DNA from 2 places in the Streptomyces sp. JW3 genome. Region 2 is predicted to be linked to the other one. Evidence: riboswitches for the same ligand, from Rfam matches in the RefSeq annotation. Region 2 holds a riboswitch; the other holds the start of a gene.
The links. Region 2 has a riboswitch for glycine ahead of gcvP (aminomethyl-transferring glycine dehydrogenase). Riboswitches for the same ligand answer to the same signal wherever they lie in the genome.
Positions count from the first base shown of each region.

Region 1: another riboswitch for glycine. It lies ahead of gcvT (glycine cleavage system aminomethyltransferase GcvT); the one in region 2 lies ahead of gcvP (aminomethyl-transferring glycine dehydrogenase).

Region 1 is NZ_JBQOUX010000016.1:81,742-97,441, forward strand. It holds gene ACTT8P_RS09870 (cysteine desulfurase family protein) at 1-643, opposite strand, end outside; gene ACTT8P_RS09875 (DUF4190 domain-containing protein) at 718-984, opposite strand; gene ACTT8P_RS09880 (hypothetical protein) at 996-1,163, opposite strand; gene ACTT8P_RS09885 (TetR family transcriptional regulator) at 1,285-1,911, shown strand; gene ACTT8P_RS09890 (thioesterase family protein) at 1,918-2,778, opposite strand; gene ACTT8P_RS09895 (trimeric intracellular cation channel family protein) at 2,839-3,498, opposite strand; gene ACTT8P_RS09900 (ABC transporter ATP-binding protein) at 3,571-4,962, opposite strand; gene ACTT8P_RS09905 (ABC transporter ATP-binding protein) at 4,959-6,056, opposite strand; gene ACTT8P_RS09910 (ABC transporter permease) at 6,053-7,060, opposite strand; gene ACTT8P_RS09915 (ABC transporter substrate-binding protein) at 7,129-8,880, opposite strand; gene ACTT8P_RS09920 (ABC transporter permease) at 8,939-9,937, opposite strand; gene ACTT8P_RS09925 (enhanced serine sensitivity protein SseB C-terminal domain-containing protein) at 10,266-11,063, opposite strand; gene ACTT8P_RS09930 (enhanced serine sensitivity protein SseB) at 11,232-12,011, opposite strand; gene ACTT8P_RS09935 (AAA family ATPase) at 12,105-12,737, opposite strand; glycine riboswitch at 13,107-13,202, shown strand; glycine riboswitch at 13,203-13,324, shown strand; gene gcvT (glycine cleavage system aminomethyltransferase GcvT) at 13,364-14,482, shown strand; gene gcvH (glycine cleavage system protein GcvH) at 14,551-14,931, shown strand; gene glyA (serine hydroxymethyltransferase) at 14,941-15,700, shown strand, end outside.
Region 2 is NZ_JBQOUX010000158.1:691-13,286, reverse strand. It holds gene ACTT8P_RS36090 (sugar phosphate nucleotidyltransferase) at 1-2,335, shown strand, start outside; gene ACTT8P_RS36085 (DUF881 domain-containing protein) at 2,503-3,339, shown strand; gene ACTT8P_RS36080 (small basic family protein) at 3,336-3,668, shown strand; gene ACTT8P_RS36075 (DUF881 domain-containing protein) at 3,674-4,513, shown strand; gene ACTT8P_RS36070 (FHA domain-containing protein) at 4,575-5,510, shown strand; gene ftsR (transcriptional regulator FtsR) at 5,553-6,290, shown strand; gene ACTT8P_RS36060 (bifunctional nuclease family protein) at 6,364-6,837, shown strand; gene ACTT8P_RS36055 (MerR family transcriptional regulator) at 6,999-7,682, shown strand; gene ACTT8P_RS36050 (DNA polymerase IV) at 7,751-9,181, shown strand; gene ACTT8P_RS36045 (PRC-barrel domain-containing protein) at 9,467-9,841, opposite strand; glycine riboswitch at 9,968-10,062, shown strand; gene gcvP (aminomethyl-transferring glycine dehydrogenase) at 10,241-12,596, shown strand, end outside.

The DNA.
Region 1 (15,700 bases), on a different contig from region 2:
CGCCGATGCCGTAGGGGCCGCCGATCTTGTGGCCGGAGACGGTCAGCGCGGCGAGTCCACAGGCAGCGAAGTCGACCGGGAGCTGGCCCACGGCCTGCACCGCGTCGGCGTGCAGCGGGACATCGAACTCGGCGGCCACGTCGGCCAGTTCGCGGACCGGCGTGACGGTGCCGATCTCGTTGTTGGCCCACATGACGGTGGCGAGGGCGACACTGCCGGGGTCGCGGGCGATGGCCTCGCGCAGCGCCTCGGGGTGGACCCGGCCGTGCGCGTCCACCGGGAGGTACTCGACGGTGGCGCCCTCGTGCTCGCCGAGCCAGTGCACGGCGTCCAGGACGGCGTGGTGCTCGACCGGGCTGGCCAGCACCCGGGTGCGGGCCGGGTCGGCGTCGCGGCGGGCCCAGTACAGGCCCTTGACGGCGAGGTTGTCGGCCTCGGTGCCGCCGGAGGTGAAGACCACCTCGCTGGGCCGGGCGCCCAGCGCCTCGGCGAGCGTCTCCCGGGCCTCCTCGACGGTGCGCCGGGCGCGGCGGCCGGACGCGTGCAGGGAGGAGGCGTTGCCCGTGCTGCCGAGGTGCGCGGCGAGTGCCTCGACCGCCTCGGGAAGCATCGGGGTGGTCGCGGCGTGGTCGAGGTAAGCCATGGTGCCGCCGATTCTACGGGGCGGCCCCGGCCGGTCCCCGGGGGGACGACGACGGCCCCGCGGGGAGAGACGGCTCACAGACTCCAGGAGAGCGTCTGGTCGGCCTGTACGAACGCCGCGAGGACGAGCAGGTCGGCGATGCCCAGGCCGAGGCCGAGCAGGGCCCGGCCGCGGCGGGTGGTGCCGCGCCACAGGGCCACGCCGGCCAGCACGATGGCGATCGGCCCCAGGAAGACGTTGAGGACCAGCAGGCCGAGCAGGCCGAGGACGAAGGACGCGACGGCCATGCCGTCCGTGTCCCGGAATCCGGTGCGGCGGCTGGCCGGTGCGGTGAGCTGCATGACGGTCTCCCTCATCGGTCGACGGTGGTGCGGCGGCGGCCGTGCCGCTCGCGGAGCGCGAAGACGCCGAGCCAGCCGGCGATGACGACGGCTGCGACGGCGGAGAAGCCGAGCGGTGCGTGGGCGACGGTGCCCAGCGCGAAACCGAGCAGCAGGAGTGCGGCGACGATGAACAGCATGAGGTCACTCCTCCCTACCAGTAATTCCCTACCAGTAATCGGTAACAGTTGTTCACTGACTACCCAGTCTAGCGCGCACGACGACTTTTCAATTCCGGAGAACAGTTGTTAACTGCATGGCATGAGTCACACCCTGGGCGTCCGGCAGGAGCAGAAGCGGCGGACCCGGCAGGCGCTGCTGGACGCGGCGCTCGTACTGCTGGAGGAACAGAGCCTGAGCAGCCTGGGGCTGCGCGAGGTCACCCGCGCCGCGGGCGTGGCGCCCACCGCCTTCTACCGGCACTTCCGCTCGACCGCCGACCTCGGTGTCGCGCTGGTCGAGGAGGCGCTGGGCAGCCTGCACCCGATGATCCGGACGACGGTGACGCCGGACGGGGACAGCGAGGAACGCATCGCCCGCGCGGTGGAGTTGATTGAGGGTCATGTGCGGGAGTACCCCTCGCACGTCCGTTTCATCGCGCGCGAGCGGCACGGCGGGGTGCGGCCGGTGCGGGCGGCGATACGGGAGCAGCTCGCCCGGTTCGCCGCGGAGGTGCGGGACGAACTGGCCCGGGACCCGGAGTCGGCGCACTGGCACGGCGACGACCTGCTGATGCTCGCGGGTCTCTACGTCGACCAGATGCTGAGCAACGCCTCGCAGTTCCTGGAGACCCTGGAGGCCCCGGACGACGAGCGGCGGCGGGTCGCGACCACCGCGACCCGCCGGCTGCGCCTGATCAACGTCGGCCGCCGGCACTGGACGGCCTGAGCGGGGTCAGCCGAGCTTGACCCGGGCCAGCTGCCGGGACTGCGCGACCAGCCGGCCGGCGCTGTCCCACACCTCGGCGTCCTCCTCCAGGAAGCCGCCGGCCAGGTTGCGGGTGGTGACCGACACCCGCAGCGGGCCCGGCGCCGGGCGGCACCGCACCTGGACGGTCAGTTCGACCGTGGGCACCCAGCCGGACAGGCCCAGCTCGAAGGCGGTCGGCGGCAGCGCGTCGACCGCGAGGAGCACGGCCAGCGGATCGGCGTCGCGGCCGTCGGCGAGCCCGAACCAGGCCCGCATCTCGCCCTTGCCGGAGGGCTCGCCGAGCGCCCAGCCCAGCGTGGCCGGGTCCACCTTGAGCAGCAGCCGGTCGGCGAAGGCGGAACCGCCGGAGACCGGCGCGGGTCCGTCCTCGGGGCCGAAGCACTCCTCCAGCGGCGGCATGGCGGGCGGCTCGGCGGTGGTGCGGACGTCGTCCGGCAGGGCGCCCAGGTCGCCGTAGGAGGCGAGGACGCGGATCCGCTCGACCTCGCGGCCCTCGTCGTCGTACTGGAAGAGGGACGCCTGGCCGGTGGAGAGGGTGCGGCCGGTGCGGACGGTCTCGGTGCGGACCACCGCCGGGCCGGGGCGGGACGCGGTGAGGTAGTGCGCCGAGAGGGTGAACGGGTCGGGATGCGGCAGGGCGTCGGCGAGCGCGCGGCCCAGGACCGCCAGCAGGAAACCGCCGTTGACGACGCCGAAGATGGTCCAGTCGGCCGAGAGGTCGAGGGCGTAGACGCCCGGCTCGCGCGCGGTGAGCGCGGTGTCCCGGTCGAACTCGCTGTCGCCGAGGGTGGCCCGGGTGGCCGGCGCGGAGGCTGCTTCTGGCATGGGTGCACGATACAGCAGGGTGCTACTAAGCGGTAGCTTTCACCGAACCGGCAAGCAGACTCACTCCGCCTCCAGCACCGTGGACCGCCGGTTCCAGGCCCGCGGCGCCCGCCAGTGGAACCGCATCGCGCACAGCCGCAGCACGAACGCGGTGACCACCGCGAAGCCGCTGGTGAACGGCGTGAGGGCGTCGAAGCGGATGCACAGGGCGACCGTCGTGGCGCCGACGATCGCGGGCACGGCGTACAGGTCGCGGTCCCAGCGCAGCAGCGAGGGCACCTCGTTGGCGAGCACGTCGCGCAGTACGCCGCCGCCGACCGCGGTGGCCAGTCCCAGGCAGGCGGAGGCGGTCAGGCCGAGTCCGTAGTCGTACGCCTTGGTGGTCCCGGCCACGCAGAACAGGCCGAGGCCGGCCGCGTCGAAGACGTTGACGCCGGTCTGGAGGCGTTCGACGTGCGGGTGGAGGAAGAAGACCAGCACCGTGGCGAGCAGCGGGGTGACGAAGTACCCGAGGTCGGTGAAGGCGGCCGGCGGTACGGCACCGATCACCAGGTCCCGGAAGAGCCCGCCGCCCAGCGCGGTGACCTCGGCGAGGACGGCGATGCCGAACACGTCGAAGTTCTTGCGGACGGCCAGCAGCGCGCCGGAGATCGCGAAGACGAAGATGCCGATCAGATCGAGCGTGTGCTGGACGGACGGGGTGAAGAGTTGCTGGTACACCCTGTCATTCTCGCCCGCAGGCGAGCCCCCGCCTTGCGAACGAAGGCGGGGGCTCGCCGAGCGGACTGCCGACTACTTCTCCTCGGCGGCGTCCGAGCCCGTCTCCGGCGCCGAAGTCGCCGCCGTGTCCGACGGGTTCGGCGCTGCGGCCTCACTCTTCGTCAGCCCTTCGCCGGCGGCTTCGGTCTCCGTCAGCCCCTCGGCAGCGGCCTCGGACTCGGTCAGCCCCTCGGCAGCGGCCTCGGACTCGGTCAGCCCCTCGGCAGTCGCCTCCGTACCCTCTTCGCCCTCGTCCTCGGCAGCCACCTCCGCCGCCACCGCCGCCGAGGTCGCCGCCGACGCGGCCAGCGCGTCCTCGGAGACCAGCTCCGCCGCCTCCTTGGCGTCGGTGAGCAGGACCACGTCCTGCGGGGCCTGGTCGGCGAAGTTCTCCGGGTGGTGGCAGGCCACCTGCTGTCCCGGACGCAGTTCCTTCAGCGGCGGCTCGACGGTCTTGCAGATCTCCGTCGCCTTCCAGCACCGGGTGTGGAACCGGCAGCCGCTCGGCGGCGAGATCGGCGAGGGCACGTCGCCCTTGAGCAGGATGCGCTCGCTCTTGGTGCCGCGCCGCTTGGGGTCCGGCACCGGCACGGCCGACATCAGGGCCTTGGTGTACGGGTGCATCGGCGCCTCGTACAGCGCGGTGCGGTCGGCGAGTTCGACGATCTTGCCGAGGTACATCACCGCGATCCGGTCCGAGACGTGCCGGACGACGGACAGGTCGTGCGCGATGATCACGTAGGTCAGGCCCAGCTCCTGCTGGAGGTCGTCCATGAGGTTGACGACCTGCGCCTGGATGGAGACGTCCAGCGCGGAGACCGGCTCGTCGGCCACCACCAGCTTGGGCTTCAGGGCGAGCGCGCGGGCTATGCCGATGCGCTGGCGCTGGCCACCGGAGAACTCGTGCGGGTAGCGGTTGTAGTGCTCGGGGCTCAGACCCACCAGCTCAAGGAGCCGCTGGACCTCCTTCTTCACGCCGCCCTCCGGCTCCACGCCCTGGAGCCGGAACGGCGCCGAGACGATGGAGCCGATGGTGTGCCGCGGGTTCAACGAACCGTAGGGGTCCTGGAAGATCATCTGGATGTCCCGCCGCAGCGGTCGCATCCCGGCCGTGTTCAGCCGTGTGATGTCCTTGCCCTCGAAGTGGATCGAGCCGCCCGTCGGGTCCTGGAGCCGGGTGATGACCCGCCCCATCGTCGACTTGCCGCAGCCCGACTCGCCGACCACGCCGAGCGTCTCGCCCTGGCGCACCTCGAAGTCGATGCCGTCGACCGCCTTGACCGCGCCGACCTGCCGCTGAAGGACGCCCTTGCGGATCGGGAAGTGCTTCTGCAGCCCTTCGACCTTGAGCAGCACCTCACGCTCGTCGGCCGGAGCCGACGCCTGCGCCGGGACGGCCACGTCCGTTTTCTTGGTTTCACTCACAGCTTCGGCGCAATCTCTTCGGTCCAGATCCGCGTGCGGTCCTCCGCCGAGAGGTGGCAGGCGGACCAGTGTCCGCTGCCGACCACCTGGAGTTCCGGCCGCACGGTACGGGTGACATCGCCCTTGGGGACGTCCGCGTACGGGCAGCGGGGGTGGAAGGCGCAGCCCGAGGGCACGTTGATGAGACTGGGCGGGGATCCCTTGACCGGGATGAGCCGCTCGGAGGTCTCACGGTCGATGCGCGGCATCGAGCCGAGCAGACCCCAGGTGTAGGGGTGCTGCGGACGCTCGAAGACGTCGTCGACCGAACCGCGTTCCACGCACCGGCCGCCGTACATCACCAGCACGTCGTCGGCGATCTCGGCGACCACTCCGAGGTCGTGGGTGATCAGCACGACCGCGGAGCCGAACTCCTTCTGCAGGTCCCGGATCAGGTCCAGGATCTGTGCCTGGACGGTCACGTCCAGGGCGGTGGTCGGCTCGTCCGCGATGAGCAGTTCGGGGTTGTTGACCAGCGCCATCGCGATCATCGCGCGCTGGCGCATACCGCCGGAGAACTCGTGCGGGTAGCTGTCGACGCGCTTGCCGGGCTCGGGGATGCCGACCCGGTCGAGCATCTCGATGGCCCGCTTGCGCGCGTCCTTCTTGCTGACGTCGTGGTGGACCCGGTACGCCTCCACGATCTGGTTGCCGATCGTGTAGTACGGGTGCATCGCGGACAGCGGGTCCTGGAAGATCATCGCCATCTCGCGGCCGCGCAGCCGGCGCACCTCGTCCGGGTCGGCGCCGACCAGTTCCTTGCCGTCGAGCCAGATCTCGCCGGACATTCGCACGTTCTTGCCGCGCGCACCGAGCCGGTGCAGGCCCATGACGGCCAGCGAGGTGACCGACTTGCCGGAGCCGGACTCGCCGACGATGCAGAGGGTCTTGCCCTTCTCCACATCGAAGCTGAGCCCGTCGACGGACTTGACCAGCCCGTCATCGGTGGGGAAGTGCACCTTGAGGTCACGGACCGACAGGAACGCGCCGGGCGCGTTCTCGGGCGACTCGGCGGGCTCGCCCACGGCGGCCCCGGTCTTGGACAGTTCGGTCACGAGAGCCTCACGCGCGGGTCGGCGGCGGCGTAGAGCAGGTCCACCAGGAGATTTGCGATCACGACGAAGAGTGCGGCGAGCAGAGTGACGCCGAGGATCGGGGGCAGGTCGTTGTCCGTGATGCCCTGCACCGCGTACTGGCCGATACCAGGCAGGGAGAACACCTTCTCGGTGATCACGGCGCCGCCGAGCAGCAGGCCCAGGTCCATGCCGAAGACGGTGATGATCGGGGTCAGCGCGGCGCGCAGCCCGTGCCGGGCCACCACCCTGCGTTCCCGCAGGCCCTTGGCGCGGGCCGTGCGGATGAAGTCCTCGCTCATCGTCTCCAGCATGCCCGAACGGGTCAGCCGCGCGTAGATGGCGGAGTAGAGCAGCGCCAGCGAACACCAAGCCGGGAAAAGCGTGTTGGCCCACTGCGCCGGATTCTCGGTGAACGGGACGTAGGTGCGGCCGAAGATCGGCCACTGGTAGGTGAAGAGCAGCAGCGCCAGGCTGCCGGTGAAGAACATGGGCAGGGAGACACCGGCCAGCGCGACGCCCATGAAGGTGCGGTCGAAGAAGCTGCGCGGCTTGAGTGCGGAGACGACGCCGATCAGCACACCGGACACCAGCCACAGCACGGCGGCACCGCCGGCCAGCGACAGGGTCACCGGGAGGCGGGAGGTCAGCTGCGGCCACACCTCGACGTGGTTCTTGAAGGAGTAGCCGAAGCACGGCGCGCCGCAGTGCGTCGTGGTGGGACCCAGGTCATAGGTGGCACCGCCCACGATCCCCTTGATGAAATGCCAGTACTGGACGTAGAGGGGCTGGTCCAGACCGAGGTTCTGCTTGACCGCGAGGATGTCCGCCTTCGTCGGGCTCTTTCCGATGTACTGCTGCGCGAGCTGGTCGGCGGTCTGACCGGCGAGCCATGGCAGCAGGAAGAAGATCGCGAAGGTGACCGCGGTGACGACCAGCAGCAGGATCACTGCCGCGAACGTCCGACGGAGGATGTACGAGATCACGGGGACCGGCGCCGGTGCCCGCGGGCCGCGAAGCCCGCGGGCACCAATGCCTTCACCTGCCTTCCGGGCTACTTCTTGGTCGTGCCGATGTTGAGGTAGTCGTACTGACCGCTGAACGCCGCCGTGGACACCAGGTTGGTGTAGGAGGCCGGGCGGTACAGCAGAACCTTGAAGTAGGTCAGCGGAACAAGCACCGCCTGGTCCATCGCACGGGCGTCGATCTCGCCGTACAGCGAGGTGCGCTCGGTCGCGTTCTCGGTGGCGATGGCCTTCTCGAGCGACTCGTTGATCTGCTTGTCGTCGATGTAGGACAGGTTGGTGTTGCCGGACGCGCCGATCGCGTCACCGTGCAGGATCTGCTGCAGGAAGCCGTAGCCGGACGGCCAGTCGGCACCCCACTGCATCATGTGCAGGCCGATGTTCTGCTTCTTGTCGAAGGAGGGAACACCCACGTAGTCGGTGAAGTACTTGCCCGACGGGTACTGCTTCAGGCTGGCGTTGATGCCGACCTTCTTCAGCGCGGCGATGATCGCGGTGGCCGCGTCCACCTCCTGCGGGCGGTCGCTGCGCGCCGAGATGTTGGTGGTGATGGTCTTCTTGCCGCAGGCCGACAGTTGCTCCTTGGCCTTGGCGACGTCACCCTTGTTGCCCTCGGTGGCGTAGGTGTCGGCCTTCTGGTAGCCGGGGATGTCCGGGGGCAGCACCGTGGTGGCGACGTCACCGCGGATCGGACCGCCGAGCGCGGTCTGCACGGAGACCTTGTCGACGGCGTACTCGACGGCCTTGCGGCACTCGACCTTGTCGAACGGCGCGACCTGCGAGTTGATCGCCATGTAGACCAGGCGGCCACCGTAGGTGTTGTCGGTGTTCGCCTTCAGCGCGGTGTCGTTGACGACCTTGGCCTGGGTCGCGGCCTGCACGCCCGTGCCGCCGAGGTCGATGGCGTCACCGGCCTGGACGTCCTGGTCGATCGTCTCGGCGTTGACCTTGAGCTTGACGACGATCTTGTCCGGGTACTGCTTGCGCAGCGGGTCCGTCTTCGGGTCCCAGTTCTCGTTGCGCACGAGGACGGCCTGCTTGCCCTCCTCGTAGCTCTGGAACTTGTACGAGCCCGAGGACACGATGCTCTTGACGTAGTCGATGCCCTTGTCCTTGGACTGGGGCACCGGCGCGGTCTGCGGGGTGGCGACGAGGTAGTCGAACTCCTGGAAGGAGCGGTTGAGGTGGAAGACGATCGTGGTGTCGTCCGGCGTCTCGATCGACTTCAGGCCCTCCTCGCTCTTGTCCTTGTAGGGGCCCTTGTACTTGTCGCCGCCCTCCATGAACTGCTGGAAGTAGTTCGGGCCGAGGGAGAGCACGTCACGCGCGAAGTTGGACCGCTCGACGGCGTACTTGACGTCCTTCGAGGTGATCGCGGTGCCGTCCTCGTACTCCAGGCCGGAACGCAGCTTGTACGTCCAGGTCTTGCCGCCGTCGCTCGGCACGCCCTTGCTGGCCGCGAGGTCCGGGACGAGGGTGTTGCCCTCCTCGCCCGCGGCGGGCTTGAAGGTCATCAGCGGGCGAGCGTAGAGCCGGCTGAGGTTGTACATGTACGCGTAGTACGTGTTGCCGGGGTCGAAGGAGTCCGGGACGTCCGAGTACTCGTACGTCACCGTCCCGCCCTTCTGGGTGGAGGCGTTGACGACGTCCTTGGTCGCAGCGTTGGCCCCTGCCGACTTGTTTCCGTTGTTGTCCGAGCTGTCATCGGCCTTGCTGCAAGCCGAAAGCAGCAAGCTCGCACTGCCGATGGCCGCGACCGCGGCCAGCGCTGACCTTCGCATGATGGTCTGCTTCCCCTCCATTGTTGGCAAATCTTTAGGGCTCTCGGGCAGTCGCCGGTCAGCGGCTGCGCGGGTCGAGAGCGTCACGGAGACCGTCGCCGAGCAGGTTGAACGCCAGCACGGTCACGAAGATGGCGAGGCCGGGCACGATCAGGAACTGCGGGTCCACCTGGTAGTAGGTGACCGCCTGGTTGATCATGCCGCCCCAGGAAGCCTGCGGGGGCTGGATGCCTACGCCGAGGAAGCTCAGGGACGCCTCGAACAGGATGTTGGTCGGGATGAGCAGCGTCGAGTAGACGATGATCGGGCCGACGAGATTCGGCAGCAGCTCCTTGAAGAGGATGTACGGGCCCTTGGCCCCCATCCCCCGGGAGGCGTCGACGAACTCGCGCTCGCGCAGGGCCAGCGTCTGGCCCCGCACGATACGGCCCAGGTAGGGCCAGTTGAAGAAGCCGATGACGAAGACCAGCACAAGGATGTGCAGCGGCAGGCCCTCCAGGCCGAAGGCGCCGCCCTGCAGGGTCGCGGAGATGGCGATCGCGAACAGCAGGAGGGGGAAGGCGAGGAAGATGTCCATCATCCGGCTGATGATCGTGTCGACCCGGCCGCCGTAGTAGCCGGCGACGACGCCGAGGACCGCGCCGATGGTGTTGGACAGGACCGTGGCACCGAAGGCGACGATCAGCGACACCCAGGAGCCCTCCAGGATGCGGGTGGCGATGTCCCGGCCGAACTTCGGCTCCACACCGAGCGGGTGGTCCCAGCTCATGCCACCGAAGTCACCCCTGGGCAGAGAGGTGTTGGGGTCGATCAGGTCCTGGTTGAGGGCGTTGGGGTCCAGGCCGAAGAGGGCCTGGAGAGGGCGGGAGAGGAGTGCGACGAGGATCAGCAGGATGACGACGACCCCGCCGGCCACGGCCAGCTTGTCCTTCTTGAAGCGGGACCAGGCGATCTGCCCCAGGGAACGGCCCTCGATCTGCCGCTTGTCGGCACCGACGAGGACAGCCTCGGGCTGTGCCTCGGCTTGCGCCCCGGTGGTCTCGATCGGTGCGGTCACAGTGACCCGACCCCTCTCGCCGGCGGTAACCGGCCTACACCCGCCGTTGATTACGGCTTTGTCGACTTGCTCTCGGTCACGGGATCGAACGATCCGGTGCCTGAAGCGCGAGTCTTCAGCGTCGCTGCGATCACCCGCCAGGTCTCACCGGGAATGTATGCGCAACCGTGATGCACTGCTGGGGATTCCGTTATCCGAACAGTGGGTAACGCCGGGCGGACGCGGGACAGTTGGGACACAAGGTCCCAATCATCGACCTTCGCGACCATCCGCCGTCATCTACGCGCGAAGACATGCCCCCGGATCGGCGGAGTAAACCGTTCCGTTCTCAGTACCGGCCGCCCACCGGCGGGTAGCCGTAGCCGCCCGCGGGAGCCTGCGCGGGGGCCGCGTGCGCCTCCCGGTCGTAGAACGGGCGGGCGTTGGCGCGCAGCCACATCGCGACCGGGTCCAGCGCGTCCGACATCGCCACGGTCGACACCGGCAGCCCGTCCGGTGCCGCGCCGACGGACTGCTGCATCATCGCCCGCACCGCGCCGACGGCCGGCGAGGAGGTGTCGTACAGGTCGAGGCCGATCGCCAGGTAGGGCGCGCCGAGCGCCGGCTGCACCCAGGCGCGGCGCAGCGCGCGGACCACCGGGGTGCGGTGCGCGTTCTGCGTGAGCAGGGCGTAGAACTGCGGGAGTTCGATGGCCGGTTCGGACAGCCGCAGCGGCCCGGCGGGCTGGCGGTCCAGGCCGGTGGCGATGCGGCGCAGGTCGAGCCAGGGGATGCCGACACCGCCGCCGGGGGCGTGCGGGTTGAGCCAGAGGCCGTAGCGGTCGGGGAAGAGGGCGCGGGCCACCTCGAGTCCGTCGACCACCTCGTAGGACCGGTTCCAGCCGCTGGCGGACAGCTCCTGGGCGGAGGTGACGCAGGGCGCGTAGCCGTGGCCGTCGACCTCCATGTTCCCGTACTGGGCGTCCGGGGAGCCGGCCTGGCCGTGCCACAGCAGCATCCAGACCTGGCCGGAGGCGGGGGAGGCGAGGGCGCGCAGCAGCGCCTCGTAGGCGTCGTAGCGCCCGGGGGTCACCTGGCGCAGCGTGTGCTCGACGTGCCCGGCTGCGGCGGTACCGCTCGCGCTCACGTGTTACCGACCTCTCGGGAAGCGTGCGTGGTCGGGGACCAGCTTAGGTTGCTTTGTGTTCCCCGTGCGCCCTCCAGCTCGGGGGTGACGGCCGTCTTGCGGGCGCGGGTTCGTCGTGGTTTCCCGCGCGGTTCCCCGCGCCCCTTGCGGCACTCCCGCCGGCGGCGTTCACAAGGTCCCTTGGTAGAACGGCCGGACCTGCTCCCGCAGCCAGTCGCAGACCGGGTCCTGGGCGGCTTCCAGGAGGACCAGGTTGACCGGCCACTTGACCGGGACGCGGCCCAGGGCGCGGCCCAGGGCGTCCAGGGGGACGGCGCGGGCGTCGCCCTCCCAGTGGGTCAGTTCGACGCCGACGAACATGACCGGGTCGGCGGTCTCGACGGTGGCGAGGCAGCGGCGGGCGGTGCGGACCACGCCGGTGGCCGCGAACTCGGCGGACGCGGCGGACAGGAAGTCCACCGGGTCGTCCTGCCAGTCGGGTTCGAAGAGGCGGACCCGGCCGCCGGCCGCGGGGCCGTCCAGTGGGCCGCGGCCGGCCCGGCACAGCTCGGCCACCGCGGCCGGCGGCAGCGGGACGCCGACCACGCCGTCCGGGTTGACGGCGATGCCGACCTGCGGGGGCAGCCCGCGGGCGAACTCCACCGCCGGGGCGACGGTGAACGCCATGTGCGCGCCGACGACCTGGCGGAACTGCTCCTCGGAGCTGAACACCGGCACGTACGCCTGGCCGTCGATCTCCAGCGTGGGCAGGTCCAGCGGGCCCTGGTGCGGCCCGCCCCCGCTGGGCAGCGGGACCCAGACGAAGCTGCGGCCCAGGACCTCGACTATCCGGCCGCCGGCGCCGGGCACGCCGAAGGCGGCCGACAGCACCTCCTCCAGTTCGTTGCCGGGCCATCCGCCGTGCGGGTGGGGGTGTGCCTGGGCCGGGAAGCCCGCTGGGAAGTCCATCTGCCTACCGCCTGTGGGGAACCGCTGGTGTGGCTGAAAAGGCTACCGGTCAGCCCGTGAAGCCGATCCGGTCAGCCGGTGAAGCCGAACCGGTCAGCCCGTGAAGCCGATCCGGCGCAGCGTGTCGGCCGCCGCGCGGTCGAGCAGGACGGCGGCGCCGCAGCCGGCTGGCAGTACGCCGTCGGCCGCCGCGCGCAGCAGCCGGTGGGTGGCCGCGCGGTGGCGCAGGAACGCGTACCGGGTCACGCCCCGGCCGCGCTCGCGCTGGCCCTCCAGCGCCTGCTCGGCGTCGACGTCGAGCAGCAGCAGGTGCAGGGTGCCGCCGCGCCGCCGGGCCTCGCGGGCCAGCCAGCGGCGCACCCAGGTCTGGGTGCCGCAGTCGTGCACGACGACGCCCGCGCCGGAGCGCAGGGCGCGGCGCAGCCCGGCGTAGTGCGCGACGCGGACCAGGGGGCGGTAGACGGCGTACGGCAAAAGGCGCGGCAGGCGGCGGTCCCAGCGGTCGCGGGTGTCCTGCGAGTCGACGCGCGCCCCGCGCACGGTCCGCTTCATCAGCGTGGACTTGCCGCTGCCGGGCAGGCCGGTGACCGCGACGAGGTCCCTGGGGCCGAAGAGCAGGGCGTGCGGGCTGTGGCCGGCCCGGTCCCGCAGGTCGCGGACGACGGGTGCGGGCCGCTCGGCGCACGCCTCCCGGGCCGGGGCCGTGTGCTGCTCGGGCAGCGCCAGGGCCGGTTGCGAAAGTCCTGTCGGCCGCCCGGAGGGCGGGCCTGGCGGCGTCAGGTGCGTGCTCTCGGCGTGCCGGCCCCTGGCCCTCGTACTGGATGTACTCGGGTCAGGGGCCGGTGCGGCGGGAGTGCGTGCATGGCGTCGCCAGACAGGCGGGGCTTTCGCGACCGGCCCTGGTCCCGAGGTCGTGGCGTATGCCGTGGTCCTGTTCACCGTGATCGTCCTCCCCTGGGGCGGTTCACGAGTTCCCATCCCCGTCGAGTGTAAAGAGAAGGTAATGCGGTGGTCTCGCGATTTCATTCGCTTCGTGCCACAAGCCGGTCACAAACGCAGTGCTAGGGTGGCCGCGCCAACTGCATACCGGCCGTTTGAATCCGCGCGGGAGAGTCCCCGGCCAGTCGCCGGGGCGCCGAAGGAGCAAGTCCCTCCCTTGAATCTCTCAGGCACCGTCACCGCGCGGGCGAGGCACATCTGAAAAGCGGACCGCCGTGACCGGCGGTCCCACCCAAGGTGCAAGTTCTGGTCCCGGCTCCCCGCGAGCCGTGATCACGGCGAACCTCTCAGGTACCGATGACAGATGGGGAGGACCTTCCTCGCCCGTGCCGTCCTGTCCTGGGAGACGACCGATGAGCAGTACCCCGCTCCGCCATACCGCGCTGGACGCCGCGCACCGCGCGCTCGGCGCGACGATGACCGACTTCGCCGGCTGGGACATGCCGCTGCGCTACGGCTCCGAGCGCGACGAGCACACCGCCGTGCGCACCCGGGCCGGGCTCTTCGACCTCTCCCACATGGGCGAGATCACCGTCACCGGCCCCGCGGCCGCCGCCCTGCTCGACCACGCCCTGGTCGGCAACATCGGCACGGTCACACCGGGCCGGGCCCGCTACACCATGATCTGCCGGGAGGACGGCGGCATCCTGGACGACCTGATCGTCTACCGGCTGGCCGAGACGGAGTACCTGGTCGTCGCCAACGCCTCCAACGCCCAGGTGGTGCTGGACGCGCTCACCGAGCGGGCGGCCGGGTTCGACGCCGAGGTGCGCGACGACCGCGACGCCTACGCGCTGCTCGCCGTGCAGGGACCGGAGTCCGCGGGCATCCTCAAGGGCCTCACCGACGCCGGCCTGGACGGCCTGAAGTACTACGCCGGGCTGCCCGGCACGGTGGCCGGCGTCCCGGCGCTGATCGCCCGTACCGGCTACACCGGCGAGGACGGCTTCGAGCTGTTCGTCGCCCCGGACGGCGCGGCGCGGCTGTGGCAGGCGCTGACCGAGGCCGGCGCGGCCGCCGGTCTGGTCCCGTGCGGCCTGTCCTGCCGGGACACGCTCCGCCTGGAGGCGGGCATGCCGCTGTACGGGCACGAGCTGAGCACCGCGCTGACACCCTTCGACGCCGGGCTCGGCCGGGTGGTGAAGTTCGAGAAGGAGGGCGACTTCGTGGGCCGCGCGGCGCTGGAACAGGCCGCCGTCCGGGCGCGGGACAACCCCCCGCGGGTCCTGGTCGGCCTGGTCGCCGAGGGCCGCCGGGTGCCGCGCGCCGGGTACGCCGTCGTCGCGGACGGACAGGTGATCGGCGAGGTCACCTCCGGCGCCCCCTCCCCCACGCTGGGCAAGCCGATCGCGATGGCGTACGTCGACGCGGCGCACGCGGCGCCGGGCACCGCCGGGGTCGGCGTGGACATCCGCGGCAGCCACGAGCCGTACGAGGTCGTGGCGCTGCCGTTCTACCGGCGCCAGAAGTAGCCTCCCAGCCCCCAGTACATCCGTACATCCGACATCCGTACATCGCCGCATACAGGAGAATTCAGGCCATGAGCAACAACCCCCAGCAGCTCCGCTACAGCAAGGAGCACGAGTGGCTGTCGGCCGCCGCGGACGGCGTCGCGACGGTCGGCATCACGGAGCACGCGGCCAACGCCCTCGGTGATGTCGTCTTCGTCCAGCTCCCCGAGGTCGGCGCCGCCGTCACCGCGGGCGAGACCTGCGGCGAGCTGGAGTCGACCAAGTCGGTCTCCGACCTGTACTCCCCCGTCTCCGGCGAGGTCACCGCGGTCAACGAGAACGTCGTCGACGACCCGTCGCTGGTGAACTCCGCGCCCTTCGAGGGCGGCTGGCTGTTCAAGGTGCGGGTCGCGGACGAGCCGGGCGACCTGCTCTCCGCCGACGAGTACACCGCCTTCTCGGCCGGCTGAGGCCCCGCGATGTCCTCCCCGAACACGTCCCGGTCCGCCTTGAACACGCCCCTGCACGAACTCGACCCGGACGTCGCCGCCGCCGTCGACGCCGAGCTGCACCGCCAGCGGTCCACCCTGGAGATGATCGCCTCCGAGAACTTCGCGCCGCTCGCGGTGATGGAGGCCCAGGGCTCGGTGCTGACCAACAAGTACGCCGAGGGCTATCCGGGCCGCCGCTACTACGGCGGCTGCGAGCACGTCGACGTGGTCGAGCAGATCGCCATCGACCGGGTCAAGGCGCTGTTCGGCGCCGAGCACGCCAACGTGCAGCCGCACTCCGGTGCCCAGGCCAACGCGGCGGCGATGTTCGCGCTGCTGAAGCCGGGCGACACGATCATGGGCCTGAACCTCGCGCACGGCGGGCACCTGACCCACGGCATGAAGATCAACTTCTCCGGCAAGCTGTACGACGTCGTCCCGTACCACGTGGGCGACGACGGCCTGGTCGACCTGGCCGAGGTGGAGCGCCTCGCCAAGGAGAAGCGGCCGAAGCTGATCGTGGCGGGCTGGTCGGCCTACCCGCGACAGCTGGACTTCGCCGCGTTCCGCCGGATCGCCGACGAGGTCGGCGCGTACCTGATGGTCGACATGGCGCACTTCGCCGGGCTGGTCGCGGCGGGGCTGCACCCGAACCCGGTGCCGCACGCCCACGTCGTGACCACGACCACGCACAAGACGCTGGGCGGTCCGCGCGGCGGTGTGATCCTCTGCACGGCCGACCTGGCCA
Region 2 (12,596 bases):
GTTCCTGGCCTCCCTGGTCAAGAACTACTTCGGTGACGGTGAAGAGCTCGGAATGGAGCTCACCTATGCCAATGAGGAGAAGCCACTCGGTACCGCCGGAAGCGTCAAGAACGCCGAAGAGGCGTTGAAGGACGATGCCTTCCTCGTCATCTCCGGCGATGCGCTGACCGACTTCGACCTCACCGAGCTGGTCAATTTCCACAAGGAGAAGGGCGCGCTCGTCACCGTATGCCTGACGCGCGTACCCAATCCCCTTGAATTCGGTATCACCATCGTCGACGAGGACGGCAAGGTCGAACGCTTCCTGGAGAAGCCGACCTGGGGTCAGGTCTTCTCGGACACCGTGAACACCGGTATCTATGTCATGGAGCCCGAGGTCTTCGACTATGTCGAGGCCGACGTCTCCGTCGACTGGTCCGGTGATGTCTTCCCGCAGCTGATGAAGGAAGGCAAGCCGATCTACGGCTACATCGCCGAGGGGTACTGGGAGGACGTCGGTACCCACGAGAGCTATGTGAAGGCCCAGGCGGACGTCCTGGAGGGCAAGGTCGACGTCGACATCGACGGCTTCGAACTCTCGCCCGGAGTGTGGGTGGCCGAAGGCGCCGAGGTGCATCCCGACGCCGTACTCCGAGGGCCGCTCTACGTGGGCGACTACGCCAAGGTCGAGGCCGGCGCCGAGATCCGGGAACACACCGTCATCGGCTCCAACGTCGTCGTCAAGAGCGGCGCCTTCCTGCACAAGGCCGTCGTGCACGACAACGTGTACGTCGGCCCGCACAGCAACCTGCGCGGCTGCGTCGTCGGCAAGAACACCGACATCATGCGCGCGGCGCGGATCGAGGACGGCGCGGTCATCGGCGACGAGTGCCTGGTCGGTGAAGAATCGATCGTTCAGGGCAACGTGCGGGTCTACCCGTTCAAGACCGTCGAGGCCGGCGCGTTCGTCAACACCTCGGTGATCTGGGAGTCGCGGGGGCAGGCGCACCTGTTCGGCGCCAGAGGGGTCTCCGGCATTCTGAACGTCGAGATCACTCCGGAACTGGCCGTGCGGCTGGCCGGTGCCTATGCGACGACCCTCAAAAAGGGGTCGACCGTCACCACGGCCCGCGACCACTCCCGAGGCGCCCGTGCGCTCAAGCGCGCGGTCATCTCAGCGTTGCAGGCCAGCGCCATCGACGTACGGGACCTGGAGAACGTACCGCTGCCGGTGGCACGGCAGCAGACCGCGCGGGGCAGCGCCGGCGGCATCATGATCCGTACCACGCCCGGGGTGCCGGACTCGGTCGACATCATGTTCTTCGACAGCCAGGGCGCCGACCTGTCGCAGGGCAGCCAGCGGAAGCTGGACCGGGTCTTCGCCAGGCAGGAGTACCGGCGGGCGTTCCCCGGCGAGATCGGTGACCTGCACTTCCCGTCCAGCGTGTTCGACTCGTACACCGGGTCGCTGCTGCGCAACGTCGACACGGCGGGCATCGCCGAGTCGGGGCTGAAGGTCGTGGTCGACGCCTCCAACGGCAGTGCGGGGCTGGTGCTGCCCAGTCTGCTCGGCAAGCTGGGCGTCGACTCGCTGACCATCAACCCCGGGCTCGACGAGTCCCGGCCGACCGAGTCGGCCGACATGCGGCGGTCCGGGCTGGTACGGCTCGGGGAGATCGTGGCGTCCTCGCGGGCCGCGTTCGGAGTGCGGTTCGACCCGGTCGGGGAGCGGCTGTCGCTCGTCGACGAGAAGGGCCGGATCATCGAGGACGACCGGGCGCTGCTGGTGATGCTCGACCTGATCGCCGCCGAGCGGCGCAGCGGGCGGGTGGCGCTGCCGGTGACCACCACCCGGATCGCCGAGCAGGTGGCGGCGTACCACGGCACCCAGGTGGAGTGGACGACCACTTCTCCCGACGACCTCACCCGGGTCGGCGGCGAGGAAGGGACCATCTTCGGCGGTGACGGCAAGGGCGGCTTCATCGTCCCGGAGTTCAGCAGCGTCTACGACGGCACCGCGGCCTTCGTACGGCTGATCGGGCTGGTGGCGCGCACGCAGCTCACGCTGAGCCAGATCGACGCCCGGATTCCGCGGGCGCACGTGCTCAGGCGTGATCTGGCGACCCCGTGGGCGGTCAAGGGGCTTGTCATGCGCCGCGTCGTGGAGGAGGCGGGAGACCGCTCCGTGGACACCACCGACGGGGTACGGGTCGTGGAGGCCGACGGGCGCTGGGTCATGGTGCTGCCCGACCCGGCCGAGGCGGCCACCCACCTGTGGGCCGAGGGTCCCGACGACGCCTCCGCGCAGGCACTGCTCGACGAGTGGTCGGCGGTCGTGGACAGCGCCGGCCGGTAAAAACCGCAGTACGCGCGCGTGCCGGACAAGTGCCCCCAAGGGGGCCTGTCCGGCACGCCGGTGGGGCCGTTCGGAAGCAGGGGCGGCGGCGTGCGACGATGTGCGGCATGCCGCAGCAACCCCCCGTTCGGAGCACAGCCACGCGGCCCACACGTCCGGACGCGTCCATGTCGTTGCTCACCAACGTCATGGACCACAGCCTCGACGACGGTTACGCCGAGGCGGCGGCACGCAAGCGGGCCGCGGGCACCGGCGGCCTGCCCAAAACCCTGCGGGCCAAGCTGGGCCTGGCCGCCGGGCTGGTGCTGGCCGCCCTGGTGGTGACCGTCGGAGCCGCCCAGGCGCGCGTCGCGGCCCCGGCCGCCGCCAAGGAGCGCGAGGAACTGATCGACCGCATCGACCAGGAGACCTCGGCGGCGGACGACCTTGAGGACGACGTCGACGCCCTGCGCGAGGACGTGGGCGCCCGCCAGCGCGAGGCGCTCCAGCACACCGGAGACGGCGACCGGGGCGAGCTGGTCGGGGTGCTGTCCGGGGCCGTCGCCGTGCACGGACCCGGGGTGAAGCTCGTGGTGAACGACGCCAAGGACGCCTCCACGGGCGGCGACGGCACACCGCGCGGAACCTCCGGGTTCTCCGACACCGGCCGGGTGCGCGACCGGGACATGCAGCGGGTGGTCAACGGACTGTGGGCCGCGGGCGCCGAGGCGGTCTCCATCAACGGGCAGCGGCTGACCGCGCTCTCCGCGATCAGGGCCGCGGGCGACGCGATACTGGTCGACAACAGGCCGCTGGTGCCGCCCTACACGGTGCTCGCCGTGGGCGACGGGCAACAGCTCAGCAGCACGTTCCAGAACAGCGCCGACGGGCTGTATCTGAACGCCCTGGAGGAGAACTACGGCATCCGGACCGGTATCTCCACGGAGGACGACCTCCGGCTGCCGGCCGCGCCGAGTGTGATCGTACGAACCGCACAACCGAAAACCGAGAAGGGCACAACGTGATCGCCGTACTGGGCCTCGTCGTGGGAGTCGTGGCCGGCTTGCTGGTCCGGCCGGAGGTTCCGGCCGCCGTCGAGCCTTATCTGCCGATCGCCGTGGTCGCGGCGCTGGACGCCGTGTTCGGCGGGCTGCGGGCCATGCTCGACGGCATCTTCGACGACAAGGTCTTCGTGGTGTCGTTCCTGTCGAACGTGGTGGTGGCCGCGCTGATCGTCTTCCTGGGCGACAAGTTGGGCGTCGGCGCCCAGCTGTCCACCGGTGTCGTGGTCGTCCTCGGCATCCGGATCTTCTCCAACGCCGCGGCCATCCGCCGGCACGTGTTCCGGGCGTGAGACCGATGAGCGGCAAGGACGAACGGGCGGAGCACCGGCTCCGCGCAGAACTGCCCGAAGAGGTGGCGCCTGGCTCGGTGCCGGCCCCGAGCCAGCGTCCGGCCGCGCGGCCGGAGCCCGGGACGACCGGACGGCAACGGCTGGTGCAGGGGCTGTGGCCGCCGCGGGTGACCCGGGCCCAACTGATCGTCGCCCTGCTGCTGTTCGGGCTCGGCTTCGGCCTGGCCGTACAGGTGGCGTCCAACAGCGACGGGGACAGCGCGCTGCGCGGCGCCCGGCAGGAGGATCTGGTCCGCATCCTCGATGAACTCGATGACCGTACGCAACGTCTTCAGGACGAGAAGCAGGGTCTCGAGGCGCAGCGGGACGAGCTGGAGAACAGCTCGGACCAGGCCGAGGAGGCCCGTAAGCAGACGATCGAGAAGGAGCGGCAACTCGGCGTCCTGGCGGGCACGGTGGCCGCGCAGGGGCCGGGGATCACGATGACGATCGCGGACCCGAAGGGATCGGTCGAGGCGGACATGCTGCTCGACGCGATCCAGGAACTGCGCGCCGCCGGCGCGGAGGCCATCCAGGTCAACGGCGTACGGGTGGTCGCCGGTACCTATCTGACGGACTCCGACGACGGCGTGAGCGTCGACGGGAACAAGATCGACGCGCCCTATCGTTTCAAGGTCATCGGGAAGCCGCAGGACCTCGAGCCCGCGCTCAACATCCCTGGGGGAGTGGTGCAGACTCTGGAGAAGGAACAGGCCACCGCTACTGTTGAGCGGTCGAGCAAGATCGTCGTGGACGCCTTGCGAGCGGCGAAGCGGCCTGACTACGCTCGGTCGTCCTCCGAGTGAACCGAGGGCGCATGGGCGCTGTCCGGCGGGGGCATGAGCTTGCGGGGGGTCGGCGCACCGAATGGGTGGTGCGTGGTGGAAACTGTCTGGTGGAGACGGACGTTGTCAGGATGTCCGGGTCGGCCAGTACGTTCAGTCAGGGTTCGTCCTGCCCCACGGGCGGGTCTGTTTCGGTCAAGGGGAATCGCCCGTGAAGTTGTTTGCGAAGTTGTTCGGCAAGAGCGCGCGAGAGAGCGGCGAGAACGCGACCGCTCGCCATCGCGCGCAGCCCGACGCGGAGGGTGGGCGTCCGCTCTTCCGCGACCAGGTGGGTGGTCAGGGCGCGCCGTCTGTTGACCCTGCGCAGCCCGGCGGCATAGGTTTCGGGCAACCGTCGACCTCAAGTACGGGTTCAGGGTTCGGCCCCGGTCCGTACGCGTCCAACGCCCCGGCGGGGCAGCCGCCGCAGGAGGATCCGTCCATGTCGGCCCTGGTGTGTACGAGGTGCGGTAACCGCAACGCGGAGAACAGCCGCTTCTGCTCCAACTGCGGCGCGCCGCTGCGGTCCGGGGCGCACGCGGAGCGTCCCTCGGAGACGACGTCCACGATCTCGATCTCCGGTCTGGAGGCGTACGACGCCGAGGTCACCGGGCAGACGCAGATGCCGACGCTGTCCCCGGAGGCGCAGGCCGCCGTGGAGGCGCTGCCGCTGGGGTCCGCGCTGCTGGTCGTGCGCCGGGGTCCGAACTCGGGCAGCCGGTTCCTGTTGGACGGTGAGCTGACCACGGCCGGACGGCACCCGCAGAGCGACATCTTCCTGGACGACGTCACGGTCTCCCGTCGGCACGTGGAGTTCCGCCGGCAGCCGGACGGGTCGTTCACGGTCGCCGACGTGGGCAGCCTGAACGGCACGTACGTCAACCGCGAGCGGATCGACGAGGTCGCCCTGTCCAACGGCGACGAGGTGCAGATCGGCAAGTACCGGCTGGTGTTCTACGCGAGCCAGCGGGGCTACTGAGCCGCCCCGGGCTCCGTCCGGGGAGATCCCCAGGGAAGGGCCATGCTGCAAACACCGAGCGGTGGTGCCGGTCACGGCACCGCCGCCGCGGACGGACTGCTGAGCATCGGCGCGGTGCTGAACGTGCTGCGTGACGAGTTTCCCGACATCACGATCTCGAAGATCCGGTTCCTGGAGTCGGAGGGGCTCGTCGATCCGCGGCGGACCCCCGCCGGGTACCGCAAGTTCAGCGCCCGGGACGTCGAGCGCCTCGGGCACGTGCTGCGAATGCAGCGCGACCACTATCTGCCGCTCAAGGTGATCCGCGAGCACCTGGACGCCATGGAGCGCGGCGAGGCGGTGCCGCTGCCGACCGTGGGGCGGCAGCGCGAGGCGGGCGAATCGCTGCCGGAGCCTGTCGCGGCGGCGGCCGCGGCCCGGATCGGGCGGGCGGAGCTGCTCGCCGCGGTCGGCATAGAGGAGCGGCAGCTCGACGAGTGGGAGGCGTACGGCCTGATCGCCCCGCTGCCGGACGGGGCCTACGACGCGGAGACGGCCACCGTGGCCACCCTCGTGGTCGAGCTGGGACGGTTCGGGATCGAACCGCGGCACCTGAGGGTGATGAAGGCCGCCGCCGACCGGGAGGCCGGGCTGGTGGACCAGGTGGTGGCCCCGCTCAAACGGCACCGGAACCCGCAGACCAGGGCGCACGCGGAGGCCCGTACCAAGGAGCTGGCGGGGCTCGCGGTGAAGCTGCACGCCGCTCTGGTGCAGACCGCCCTCGGGGTGCGGCTGCCGTGAGGCGGAGCCCGGATCGGTCACCCGTTCCCGGCCCGACTACCCAAACGTCCCGGGCACGGCCTAGGGTTGCTGTGTGAACGAGCTCGATGTCGTAGGTGTCCGGGTCGAGATGCCCTCCAACCAACCGATCGTGCTGCTGCGTGAAGTGGGAGGAGACCGCTACCTCCCCATCTGGATCGGTCCCGGGGAGGCGACGGCGATCGCCTTCGCCCAGCAGGGCATGGCTCCCGCACGGCCGCTGACCCACGACCTGTTCAAGGACGTGCTGGAAGCCGTCGGCCAGGAGCTCACCGAAGTGCGCATCACCGACCTGCGGGAAGGGGTCTTCTACGCCGAGCTGGTCTTCGCCAGCGGGGTCGAGGTGAGCGCGCGGCCGTCCGACGCCATAGCGCTGGCGCTGCGCACCGGTACGCCGATCTTCGGCAGTGACACGGTGCTGGACGACGCCGGTATCGCGATCCCGGACGAGCAGGAGGACGAGGTGGAGAAGTTCCGCGAGTTCCTCGACCAGATCTCGCCCGAGGACTTCGGCAGCAGCAATCAGTGACGGCCGTCCGAAAACGGATATTCGGCTAGCCTTTCCCGGCGAGGGGACACGGCAAACCACTCTTAGGGTGATTATCACTCGGCGTGCCGAGTGTGGCGATCGTTGACGCACCCTTGGTGACTGCCTACCTTCGAGGAGGCAGGTCAAGGACGGAGGTCGGCGTGAGAAGCAGCGGCGACGGTACGGTGGGACGTGCTCCCGCACGCGGTCTCGGAGCCGGTGCTCCGTACTCTCCCGAGGGTTCTCGGATTCGCCCGGGCGGCGGATACCCGCAGCCCGGTGGTACGGCCGACCACGCCCCGCGGCGACCTGCGGTGGTGCCGAGCGGCGGAGGGGCGGCGTCCATGGCGTCCGAGCAGATCGGCTACCGGGGGCCCACGGCCTGCGCGGCCGCCGGGATCACCTATCGGCAACTCGACTACTGGGCCCGTACCAAACTGGTCGAACCCAGCGTGCGGCCGGCCCACGGGTCCGGCACCCAGCGGCTGTACAGCTTCCGCGACGTGGTCGTACTGAAGATCGTCAAGCGGTTCCTCGACACGGGTGTGTCGCTCCAGAACATCCGGACCACCGTGCAGCATCTCAGGGAGGGCGGTTTTCGCGACCTGGAGCGGATGACGCTGATGAGCGACGGTGCCACCGTCTACGAGTGCACTTCGCCGGACGAGGTGCACGCCCTGCTCCAGGGCGGTCAGGGGATCTTCGGGATCGCCGTCGGGGTGGTGTGGCGGGACGTGGAGAGCGCCCTGTCGCAGTTGCACGGGGAGCGGGTCGACACCGGCGAGACCCTGGTCGGGAACAATCCGGCGGACGAACTGGCCCGGCGGCGCAACCGGGCGGTCTGAGCGCGTCCGGGCCCCGCCGTGCCGGGCGTGCGGGCGCGTTGTCAGTGGCGTAGGGCAGCATCGGAGATGTGAGAACCGCGCCCACGATCCTGCATCTCGACATGGACGCCTTCTTCGCCTCGGTGGAGCAGGCGTCCAAGCCGAGCCTGCGCGGGAAGGCCGTGGTCGTGGGCGGGCTGGGGCCGCGCGGCGTGGTGGCCACGGCCTCGTACGAGGCCCGGGTCTTCGGTGTCCACTCGGCGATGCCCATGGCCCAGGCCCGGCGGCTCGCGCCCAACGCCGCCTATCTCGTGCCGCGCTTCCAGCTCTACCGGTCGGTCAGCGAGCAGGTGATGGGGCTGCTGCGGGCGCTGTCCCCGCTGGTGGAGCCGCTGAGCCTGGACGAGGCGTTCGTGGACCTGGAGGCCGGCGGGACCGCCTGGGACGCCCAGTCGGCCCGGCTGGCCGGCATCCGGCTGCGGGAGGACATCCGGGCCGTCACCGGACTGACGGGGTCGGTGGGGCTGGCCGCCTCCAAGATGCTCGCCAAGATCGCCTCCGAGGACGCCAAGCCGGACGGGCTGGTGCTGATCGAGCCGGGCACCGAGCGCCGGCTGCTCGCGCCGCTGTCGGTGCGGATTCTGCCCGGGGTGGGACCGGCGACCGGTGACCACCTGCGGCGGGCCGGGATGACCACGGTCGGCGAACTCGCCGAGGCGGGCGAGGACGAACTGGTCCGGCTGCTGGGCAAGGCGCACGGACACGCGCTGTACGCGATGGCGCTGGCGCACGACGAGCGGCCCGTGGTGGCCGAGCGGGAGACCAAGTCGGTGTCGGTGGAGGACACCTACGACGTCGACATCCACGACCGGACCCGGGTCGGTCTCGAGGTGCGGCGGCTGGCCGGCCGGTGTGTGGGGCGGCTGCGCGGGGCCGGGCTGTCCGGGCGCACCATCGTGCTGAAGGTACGGCGCTACGACTTCTCCACCCTGACCCGGTCCGAGACGCTGCGCGGGCCCACGGACGACCCGGCGGTGGTCGCGGAGGCGGCGGCGCGGCTCCTGGACGCCGTGGACACCACCGGCGGGGTGCGGCTGCTCGGCGTGGGGGTCACTGGGCTCGCCGACTACACGCAGGAGGACCTGTTCGCGCAGGCGGCGGGGGAGCGGGCGGGGGCGCAGGAGGAGGCGGAGCAGGCGGGGGCCACGGGGCTTTCGGGGGCGGCGGAGGGGGGCGACCGGGCCGCGTCCGCCGAGCCGGAGATCGCGCCCGCCGAGCGCCGCTGGCCCTCGGGGCACGACGTACGGCACGCGGTGTACGGGCACGGGTGGGTGCAGGGCAGTGGTCTGGGGCGGGTCACGGTGCGGTTCGAGACGCCGTTGTCGACCCGGCCGGGACGGGTACGGACGTTCCGGACCGACGACCCGGAACTGGAGCCGGCGGAGCCGCTGCCATTGGTGGAACGAAGACCGGGGGACGCCGCGGCCGGACCGGTCGAGCCGGTGGGTGGGGCGGGGTGACCGCGGTCGCGGTACGGGGCGCTGCGCGGCGGTGCGGGGACAGCCGGGCGATGCGGCTCAGGTGAGGCGGGAGGAGGTGTGGGGTGCCGGTCACGCGCGGGACGGGCGGGGTGGGGAGCAATCGCCGGGTGTGCCGGCGGGGCTCGGATCCCGGTGAGCGGTGAGCGGTGAGCGGTGAGCGGTGAGCGGGGGACGGGGGCAGGGGCAGGGGGCAGGGGACAGTCTTTCCCGCGGGGCGCGGGGTGCGCAGGAGGCGTTTTCGGGGGGTGTTGGGCCCGTCTCGCCTCAGCTGGGTTCCTCCTGGCCCGCCAGGTGGCCGAAGTCGTGGTCGGGGAAGGCGGGCGGGGCGGCGATGTCGAGGCCGTAGTGGTGGTAGAGCTGGAGTTCCTGTTCCGGGGAGAGGTGGCGGCCGACGCCGAAGTCGGGGGCCTCCTTGATCAGCGCGCGGTCGAAGGGCACCCGCAGCGTGCCGTCGACCAGTTCGCTGGGTTCCAGGGGGACGAAGGCGTCCCGGCTGAACAGGCCGGTGCGTATGGCCGCCCATTCGGGTATGCCGGTGGCGTCGTCGAGGTAGACCTCGTCGACGGTGCCGATCCTCGTGCCGTTGCGGTCGAACGCCTTGCGGCCGATCAGGTTGCGGGGATCGATGTCGGTACGCACGGGCCCTCCAGGTGGTCGCCAACCATCCGGTCCATCATCCGTAAGCACTACAAAAGAGCACATTTGGCTGTGCGGCCACTCGAAAGACCGTGCGTGGGGGTCGCTGGTACGCTGGCAAACGGCTGCTGACCCCGTGCGGGAGAGTCCTCCGGTTACACCGGAGGCGCCGAAGGAGCAACTCCTCCCCGGAATCTCTCAGGCTCACGTACCGCACGGACGAGGTCACTCTGGAAAGCAGGGCGGGTGTCGACGGCTTCCGCTCTCACCGACGGTGAAAGCCGGGACGGCCCGACAGGATCCCGGTGAAGCTCTCAGGTCGAGATGACAGAGGGGGAGGCCGTCCGGGCACCCGCGCCATGGTGCCCCTCGCAGGTCGCGTCAGACCAGGAGGCCTCCGCAATGACCGCCCATCCCACGCCGCGCACCCCGCTCGCCGAGCTCGAACAGGGCATTCCGTTCGAGCAGCGCCACATCGGCCCCGACCAGGAAGCCCGGGCCAAGATGCTGGCCCAGGTCGGGTACGGCTCGCTCGACGAGCTGACCGCCGCCGCCGTGCCCGAGGTGATCAGGAGCGCCGGCGCGCTGGATCTGCCCCAGGGGCGCACGGAGGCCGAGGTACTGGCCGAGCTGCGCTCGCTCGCCGACCGCAACCAGGTGCTCGACTCGATGATCGGGCTCGGCTACTACGGCACCTTCACGCCGCCGGTCATCCTGCGCAACGTCATGGAGAACCCGGCCTGGTACACCGCGTACACGCCGTACCAGCCGGAGATCTCGCAGGGCCGGCTGGAGGCGCTGCTCAACTTCCAGACGATGGTGGCCGACCTGACCGGTCTGCCCACCTCCGGGGCCTCGCTGCTGGACGAGGGCACCGCGGCCGCCGAGGCGATGGCGCTGTCGCGGCGGATGGGGAAGAACAAGAAGGGCCTGTTCCTGGTCGACGCGGACGCGCTGCCGCAGACCATCGCCGTGATCCGGACCCGGGCCGAGCCGACCGGGGTCGAGGTGGTCGTCGCCGACCTCAGCGACGGCATCCCGGCCGAGGTCGCCGAGCGGGAGATCAACGGGGTCCTGCTCCAGTACCCGGGTGCCTCCGGTGCGGTACGGGACATCAAGCCGGTCATCGACCGGGCGCACGAGCTGGGCGCGCTGGTCACCGTCGCCGCCGACCTGCTGGCGCTGACCCTGCTGAAGTCGCCCGGGGAGCTGGGCGCCGACATCGCGGTGGGCACCACGCAGCGGTTCGGGGTGCCGATGGGGTTCGGCGGACCGCACGCCGGCTACCTGGCGGTCCAGGAGAAGATGGCGCGCAGCCTGCCCGGGCGGCTGGTGGGTGTCTCGGTGGACGCGGACGGGAACCGGGCCTACCGGCTGGCGCTCCAGACCCGTGAGCAGCACATCCGCCGCGAGAAGGCCACCAGCAACATCTGCACCGCGCAGGTGCTGCTCGCCGTGATGGCCGGGATGTACGCCGTCTACCACGGGCCGGACGGGCTGCGCGGCATCGCCCGGCGCACCCACCGGTACGCCGCGATCCTCGCCGCCGGTCTCGCGGACGGCGGGGTCGAGATCGTGCACGGCGACTACTTCGACACGGTCACCGCCCGGGTGCCCGGACGGGCCGCCGAGATCGTCGCCGCGGCCCGGCAGAACGGCGTCAACCTGCGCCTCGTCGACGCCGACCAGGTCTCGATGGCCTGCGACGAGACCACGACGCGGGCCCAGGTGGGCGGCGTGTGGAACGCGTTCGGGGTCGAGGGCGACATCGAGGCGCTGGACGCGGCGGCCGCCGACGCGCTGCCGGCCGGGCTGCTGCGCACCGACGAGTTCCTCACCCACCCGGTCTTTCATCAGCACCGCTCCGAGACCGCGATGCTGCGCTACCTGCGCCGCCTGGCCGACCGGGACTACGCGCTGGACCGCGGCATGATCCCGCTGGGCTCCTGCACCATGAAGCTCAACGCGACCACCGAGATGGAGCCGGTGACCTGGCCCGAGTTCGGGCAGCTGCACCCCTTCGCCCCCGCCGAGCAGGCACAGGGCTACCTCACCCTGATCCGGGAGCTGGAGGAGCGGCTGGCCGAGGTCACCGGGTACGACAACGTCTCGCTCCAGCCCAACGCCGGGTCGCAGGGCGAGCTGGCCGGACTGCTCGCCGTACGCGGGTACCACCGGGCCAACGGGGACGAGCAGCGGACGGTGTGTCTGATTCCGTCGTCCGCGCACGGGACCAACGCCGCCAGCGCCGTGATGGCCGGGATGAAGGTGGTCGTGGTCAAGACCGCCGAGGACGGCGAGGTCGACGTCGAGGACCTGCGGGCCAGGATCGAGCAGTACCGCGACGAGCTGGCGGTGCTGATGATCACCTACCCCTCCACGCACGGTGTGTTCGAGGCGCATGTCGCCGACATCTGCGCGGCCGTGCACGAGGCGGGCGGCCAGGTGTACGTGGACGGCGCCAACCTCAACGCCCTGGTGGGGCTCGCCGAGCCGGGGCACTTCGGCGGCGACGTCTCGCACCTCAACCTGCACAAGACGTTCTGCATCCCGCACGGCGGCGGCGGTCCCGGCGTCGGCCCGGTCGCCGTACGCTCGCACCTCGCGCCGTACCTGCCCAACCACCCGCTCCAGCCCGCGGCCGGTCCGCAGACGGGTGTGGGACCGGTCTCGGCGGCTCCCTGGGGCTCGGCAGGCATTCTGCCCATCTCCTGGGCGTACGTGCGTCTGATGGGCGGCGAGGGGCTGAAGCGGGCCA